Paraburkholderia bryophila: one gene and its partner. The protein of the gene in region 1 interacts with the protein of each later gene in a pairwise test. Links are inferred from orthologs where the notes say so. Each region holds a gene or a part of one and is shown on either strand. Other genes may lie near its edges.

What was found.
Region 2: the proteins of GGD40_RS19050 (region 1) and clpB interact in binary tests that used the Escherichia coli proteins (3 or more experiments, as listed by UniProt). The link is inferred for Paraburkholderia bryophila from one-to-one orthologs.

What each region holds. Positions count from the first base shown.
Region 1 is NZ_JACCAS010000001.1:4,237,794-4,241,404, forward strand. What follows is about bases 314-3,182. They hold GGD40_RS19050 (sulfurtransferase TusA family protein), read right to left. Parts: upstream 1,928-3,182; coding sequence 1,700-1,927; downstream 314-1,699. Other genes in these bases: GGD40_RS19040 (valine--tRNA ligase), read left to right, coding at 314-589; galU (UTP--glucose-1-phosphate uridylyltransferase GalU), read left to right, coding at 674-1,555; GGD40_RS19055 (IS256 family transposase), read left to right, coding at 2,361-3,182. Also shown: more of GGD40_RS19040, read left to right, coding at 1-313; more of GGD40_RS19055, read left to right, coding at 3,183-3,611. UniProt on the Escherichia coli protein: Involved in thiosulfate metabolism.
Region 2 is NZ_JACCAS010000001.1:891,617-895,182, forward strand. The notes cover bases 16-3,158. They hold clpB (ATP-dependent chaperone ClpB), read right to left. Parts: upstream 2,815-3,158; coding sequence 217-2,814; downstream 16-216. Other genes in these bases: GGD40_RS03840 (YidB family protein), read left to right, coding at 16-80; GGD40_RS03850 (Rrf2 family transcriptional regulator), read right to left, coding at 2,934-3,158. Outside these bases: more of GGD40_RS03840, read left to right, coding at 1-15; more of GGD40_RS03850, read right to left, coding at 3,159-3,443. UniProt on the Escherichia coli protein: Part of a stress-induced multi-chaperone system, it is involved in the recovery of the cell from heat-induced damage, in cooperation with DnaK, DnaJ and GrpE. Acts before DnaK, in the processing of protein aggregates.

The DNA of each region.
Region 1 (3,611 bases):
GTTGTGGCAGAAAGTGGCGCCGTTGGCCGGACGTTATCCCGCGGGCATGACCGAGGGTGAAGCGTCCATCATGGTGCAACCTTACCCAGTTGCCGAGCCTTCGAAGATCGACGAAGACGCGGAACAATGGGCAGCCGATCTGAAAGCGGTGATCGACGCGTGCCGGAATCTGCGCGGTGAAATGAATCTGTCGCCGGCGGTCAAGGTGCCGTTGCTCGCCGCCGGCAACGCGGAGCGCTTGCGTACGTTCGCTCCGTACGCCCAGGCGCTGGCCCGTTTGTCGGAAGTGCAGATCATCGCCGACGAAGCAACGCTGGACGCACAGGCAGATGGCGCGCCAATTGCTATCGTAGGGAATGACAAGCTCGTCCTGAAGGTGGAAATCGATGTCGCCGTGGAGCGCGAGCGTTTGTCGAAAGAGATTGCGCGGTTGAGCACGGAAATCATCAAGTGCAACGGCAAATTGCAGAACGAAAGTTTTGTTGCGAAGGCGCCGCCGGCAGTCGTTGAGCAGGAGCAGAAAAGGCGGACTGAATTCGAAGCCACGGTGGGCAAGCTGCAAGCCCAGCTGGCGCGGTTGCCCGCCTGATCGGGGCTCCGTGTCCGCCCGTGATCAGAGGGTGATCGGGCGGGCAAGGACTGATAGCTAAACCAGAGGACTCAGGGTAATCACATGCTAAAAGTTACAAAAGCGGTATTTCCGGTAGCAGGTCTTGGCACGCGGTTTCTCCCCGCCACGAAGGCGAGCCCGAAGGAAATGCTGCCGATCGTCGACAAGCCGCTGATTCAATATGCGGTGGAAGAAGCCATGGCGGCCGGCATCACCGAAATGATTTTCGTCACGGGGCGCAGCAAGCGGGCCATCGAGGACCACTTCGACAAATCGTACGAAATCGAAGCGGAACTGGAAGCGCGCGGCAAGGACAAGCTGCTGGAGCTGGTGCGCAGCATCAAGCCGAGCCATGTGGACTGCTTCTACGTGCGTCAGCCGGAAGCGCTGGGCCTTGGCCACGCGGTGCTGTGCGCGGAAAAGCTGGTGGGCGACAACCCGTTCGCCGTGATTCTCGCGGACGACTTGCTGTACGGCACACCGCCGGTCATGACGCAGATGATCGAGGTGTTCGACCACTATCACAGCTCGGTGATTGGTGTCGAAGAGATCCCGGCGCAGGAAACCAAGTCGTACGGGATTGTCGACGGCAAGGAGTGGGAAGACTCGATCATCAAGATGTCGGGCATTATCGAGAAGCCTGAGCCGAACGTGGCGCCGTCGAATCTCGGCGTGGTGGGCCGGTACGTGTTGAAGCCGCGTATCTTCGAACATTTGCGCGCGCTGAAGCCGGGCGCCGGTGGTGAATTGCAACTCACGGACGCGATCCAGTCGTTGCTCGCCGACGAACAGGTGCTGGCGTACAAGTATCACGGCACGCGTTTCGACTGCGGCAGCAAGCTGGGCTATCTGAAGGCGACGGTCGAGTTTGCGTTGCGTCACCCGGAAGTGGCCGCTGATTTCGAAGAATATTTGCGTACCCGTTCGCCGGTGCTGGAAGGCTGAACGGGAGTTAGGCGCATTGGCCTGTTCGCAGGTGTGTTTTAGCCTCTCGATAGCATCAGACTGACGTAAAAAAAAGGCGCTGTGCCCCGCAATCGCGGGCACAGCGCCTTTTGTTTGGGCGTTCGGTGCGTGAGTTGCGCCGGCTTAGCGGCGTTTCATCAGGAACGTGAAGACTTTGTCTTGCGTTGAGGTTTCGACGATTTCGTTGCCGGTTTGTTTGGCGAAGGCGGCGAAATCGCGCTGCGAGCCGGGGTCGGTGGCGAGCACTTTGAGAATCTGGCCGCTTTCCATGTCGGCGAGCGCTTTTTTGGCGCGCAAGATAGGCAGCGGGCACAACAGGCCGCGTGCATCGACTTCTTTGTGAATCTGAATTTGCATCGACGATGACCTTCTGGGACGGAGCGTCGCGGTGGGGCGACGCTGGAGGTTCAAATTCTACAGTACGGGTTTTGGGCCTGCTCGGCGGGTTCGTGCTGCTTTGGCCTTTCCTTGAGTTCATGGTGGGCTGTTTGCCAGGCGCCTTGGCCTTTCCTTGAGTTCACGGTGGTCTATTAGCGTTGCCCCTGTGCGGGGCTGCACCTACTTTTCTTTGCCTGCCGCAAAGCAAAGTAGGCAAAAGAAAGCGGCTCAAACCGCCAGCTTATAAGCGGGTCCCCCGCGCAGTCACGGTAGTGGTGCATCTGGAATCCGTGTTCTCGCGCATTCCGAGCCTGTGGCACAGCAGTCATTCTTCCGGCGGCGCTGCGCGCGGACCTATCCGTGATTTTGTGGGCGAGGCATATCATGAAGGATGAAAATCATGGATATGCCGATCATGAAAAAGAAACGTACTGTCGCCTCTCAGGCAGCGGCCCGAGGGCCGCTGCCTGCCCTGCCTGAAGGTCTGCTTGATGAACTGGTGAAGGGTCCGATGACGCCTGTCCAGGTCCAGGACCTGATGCTGGCGTTCAACAAGGCCATCATCGAGCGCGCGATGGGCGCCGAGATGAACATGCATCTGGGCTACCCGGCGGGCCAGCCCAAGCCCGACGGCCAGGCCAACGAACGCAACGGCGCCAGCGGCAAGACAATCATCACCGAGCGCGGCCCCGTCAGGCTCGATCTGCCGCGCGATCGTGAGGGCAGTTTCGCGCCGATCCTGATTCCCAAACACGAGCGCCGTTTCACGGGCTTCGATGAGCGCATCATCGCCATGTACGCCCGCGGCATGAGCGTGCGCGAGATTCAGGCGTTTCTGGCTGAAAGCTATGGCACCGAGGTCTCACCCGACTTCATCAGCTCAGTCACTGACGAAGTGATGGCTGAAACGCTGGCCTGGCAAAACCGCCCGCTCGAGCCGATGTACCCGGTGGTGTTCTTCGACGCGCTACGCGTGAAGATCCGTGGCGACGGCGTGGTGAGCAACAAGGCCGTCTATCTGGCGCTGGGTATCCAGGCCGACGGCCAGCGCGACGTACTCGGCCTGTGGATTGAACAGACCGAGGGCGCGAAGTTCTGGCTCAAGGTGTTCAATGACCTCAAGACCCGCGGTTGCCAGGACATCCTGATCGCGGTGGTGGACGGTCTGAAAGGACTGGCCGAGGCGATCGGGACGGCGTACCCCCGCACGGCGGTGCAGACCTGCATCGTGCATCTGATCCGAAACAGTCTGGAGTACGCCAGCCACAAGGACCGCAAGGCGGTCGCCACGGCGCTGCGTCCGATCTATGCAGCCGCGAGCGAACAGGCTGCACAGCAGGCCTTGCAGGACTTCACTGAAGGACCCTGGGGAACGAAGTATCCGACCATCGTGCAATCCTGGCAGCGCGCCTGGGAACACGTCACACCGTTCTTCGTGTTTCCTCCGGAGATACGCCGGGTCGTGTACACAACAAACGCCATAGAGAGTCTGAACATGCAACTGCGCAAGATCATCAAGACCCGAGGCCACTTCCCCAACGACGAGGCCGCCATCAAGCTGCTGTGGCTGGCGCTACGTAACGTGCTGGCAAAGTCCGTGAGAGCGGCATTCGACTGGAAAGCGGCGATGAACCAGTTTGCTATCCTGTTTGGCGAG
Region 2 (3,566 bases), 3.3 Mb from region 1 along the record:
CCGAAGGCAAGCTCAATTCGACGACCGTGCTCGGCGCGCTGGGTGGCCTGTCGGCGCTGTTCGGCAAGGGCAACGCCTGAATCCACGACGCTCGCATTTAGTGGGGCCTACCCGTTGATCGGGTAAGGAAATCGGGCGAAAAAAAAGGGGCAACGAAGACCACTTCGTTGCCCCTTTTCTATTCATCGAGCCGGGCCCGACGCGAACGCATTTCGCTCAATGCACGACGCGTTCGAACACCAGCTTGCCGTCTTCCACTTCGACCGGAATCACGTCTTTCGGACCGAACTTGCCGGCCAGAATCAGCTTGGCGACCGGGTTCTCGATCTCCTGCTGGATCGCGCGCTTCAACGGCCGCGCACCGAACAGCGGATCGTAGCCCACCTTGCCGACGTGCGCGAGCGCCTCGTCAGACACCTCCAGCTGCATATCGAGCTTGGCCAGCCGCTCGTGCAGACGCTGCAACTGGATCCGCGCGATCGACTGGATATTCGAGCGGTCGAGCGCATGGAACACGACGACATCGTCGATCCGGTTCAGGAACTCGGGCCGGAAGTGCAGCTTCACCTCTTCCCAGACCGCGTCCTTCACCGCTTCCTGCGGCTCGCCGACCATTGCCTGAATCACGTGCGAACCGAGGTTCGAGGTCATCACGATCACCGTGTTCTTGAAGTCGACGGTGCGGCCCTGGCCGTCGGTCATGCGGCCGTCGTCGAGCACTTGCAGCAGCACGTTGAACACGTCCGGGTGCGCCTTCTCGACTTCGTCGAGCAGGATCACGCTGTACGGCTTGCGACGCACGGCTTCGGTCAGATAACCGCCTTCTTCGTAACCGACGTAGCCCGGCGGCGCGCCGATCAAACGCGCGACGCTATGCTTCTCCATGAATTCGCTCATGTCGATCCGGATCAGGTGATCTTCCGAATCGAACAGGAACGACGCCAGGGCCTTGCACAGCTCCGTCTTACCGACCCCGGTCGGGCCGAGGAACAGGAACGAACCATACGGCCGGTTCGGATCCGACAGACCCGCGCGCGAACGGCGGATCGCATCGGCCACCGCGGTGATCGCTTCGTCCTGCCCGACCACGCGGTCGTGCAGTTTTTCTTCGATCTGCAGAAGCTTTTCGCGCTCGCCCTGCATCATGCGAGAGACCGGAATGCCGGTGGAACGCGACACGACGTCCGCGATTTCTTCCGCGCCGACCTGCGTGCGCAACAACCGCCGACGCGTCGGATTGCTCTGCTCGTTCGCTTCGGCCTGGGTCACTTCCTTCAGTTGCGCCTCGAGCCCCGGCAGCTTGCCGTACTGCAACTCGGCGACCTTTTCCAGCTTGCCTTCCCGCTGCAAGCGGACGATTTCCGCGCGGGTCTTCTCGATCTCTTCCTTCAACTGTGCGCTGCCCTGCACCGCGGCTTTTTCAGCCGTCCAGATTTCGTCGAGGTCCGAATAGTCGCGGTTCAGTTTCTCGATTTCTTCTTCGATCAACTGCAGACGCTTTTGCGACGCTTCGTCTTTTTCCTTCTTGACGGCTTCGCGTTCGATCTTCAACTGGATCAGGCGACGATCGAGCCGGTCCATTTCTTCCGGCTTCGAATCGATTTCCATCTTGATCTTCGACGCGGCTTCATCGATCAGGTCGATTGCCTTGTCCGGCAGGAAACGATCCGTGATGTAGCGATGCGACAGCTCCGCCGCCGCGACGATAGCCGGGTCGGTGATATCGACGCCATGATGCAGCTCATACTTTTCCTGCAAGCCACGCAGGATCGCGATGGTCGCTTCCACCGACGGCTCGTCGACCAGCACCTTCTGGAAGCGGCGTTCGAGCGCGGCGTCCTTTTCGATGTACTTGCGGTATTCGTCGAGCGTGGTGGCGCCCACACAATGCAGTTCGCCGCGCGAGAGCGCCGGCTTGAGCATGTTGCCCGCGTCCATCGCACCTTCGGCCTTGCCCGCGCCGACCATGGTGTGAATTTCGTCGATGAAGACGATGGTCTGCCCTTCGTCTTTCGCGATATCGCTCAGCACGGCCTTCAGGCGTTCTTCGAACTCGCCGCGATACTTGGCGCCGGCCAGCAGCGCCGCCATATCGAGCGACAGCACGCGCTTGCCCTTGAGCGTTTCCGGCACTTCGCCGTTGACGATGCGCTGCGCGAGACCTTCGACGATCGCGGTCTTACCCACGCCCGGCTCGCCGATCAGCACCGGATTGTTCTTGGTGCGGCGTTGCAGGATCTGGATCGAACGGCGGATTTCGTCGTCGCGGCCAATCACCGGATCGAGCTTGCCCGCGCGCGCGCGCTCGGTCAGGTCGACGGTGTATTTCTTCAGCGCTTCGCGCTGGCTTTCGGCGTCCTGGCTATGCACCTGCGAGCCGCCGCGCACCGCCGCGATCGCGCTTTCGAGCGACTTGCGCGACAGGCCGTGCTGACGCGCGATGCGGCCGGCTTCGCCTTTGTCGTCCGCCACCGCGAGCAGGAACATCTCGCTCGCGATGAACGTGTCGTTGAGCTTCTGCGCTTCCTTGTCCGCCTGATTCAGCAGACCCGTCAGCTCGCGGCCGATCTGCACGTTGCCGTCGGTGCCCTGCACCTGCGGCAAGCGCGTCATCGCGTCGTTGAGCGCCGTTTGCAACGCCTGCACATGCACGCCGGCCCGCGACAGCAGCGAGCGTGCCGAACCATCCTGCTGCGCGACGAGCGCCGACAGGACATGAACCGGTTCGATGTATTGATTGTCATGACCGACCGCGAGACTCTGCGCGTCTGACAGTGCTTCCTGGAATTTAGTGGTGAGTTTGTCGATTCTCATCAAGAGACCTCCAATTTCGAATACCACCAAAATGAGGCGTTTTTTCCAGGTTTCAAGCGCTTTTTTGCCCTTCGCGACAACTATTTAACATTTGACGCGAACGAACTGCCTGGCCGTCCTCAGGACACCGGCGCGGGGTTGCTGCCGGCCGGCCCAACCGGCGCAAGCGGCATGATCGGGATGATGCTGCTCAAGCCCAGCAGCGCCGCCAGCGGCCCATGCGGTTGCGCGACTTCACCGATGGTATGCCGGTCGAGCTCGGCAAGGAAGGCATTACGTGCCGCTTCGAGCGCGCCGCGCAAACGGCATTGCGGCGTAATGACGCACGAACGGCGCGCACCCTGCTGGTCGGGAAAACAGCCGACCAGCGCGAAGTCACTTTCCGTGGCGCGGACGATTTCGCCGACGGTCAACGCGTTGCTTTTATCGGCCAGCCGCAAGCCGCCGTTGCGCCCGCGCACGGTCTCGACCCAGCCGAGTTCGCCGAGTTGCTGAACCACTTTCATTAAATGGTTCTTGGATATTCCGTATGCATCCGAGATGTCCTGAATCGTCGATAAGCCCTCGCCACGGACAGCGAGATACAGCAGAACGCGAAGCGAATAATCCGTGTAGTCGGTCAGTCTCATAAGTGCAGGTATCACGATGAGCGCAAGCCGCGATCCGGAGGAAAACCGCGCCGACGCAAGGGTTGCCGGGGACCGCCTGTTCGCCCTAAGATGCAGGCGCAACGCATGTTTTATTGTTTTGCG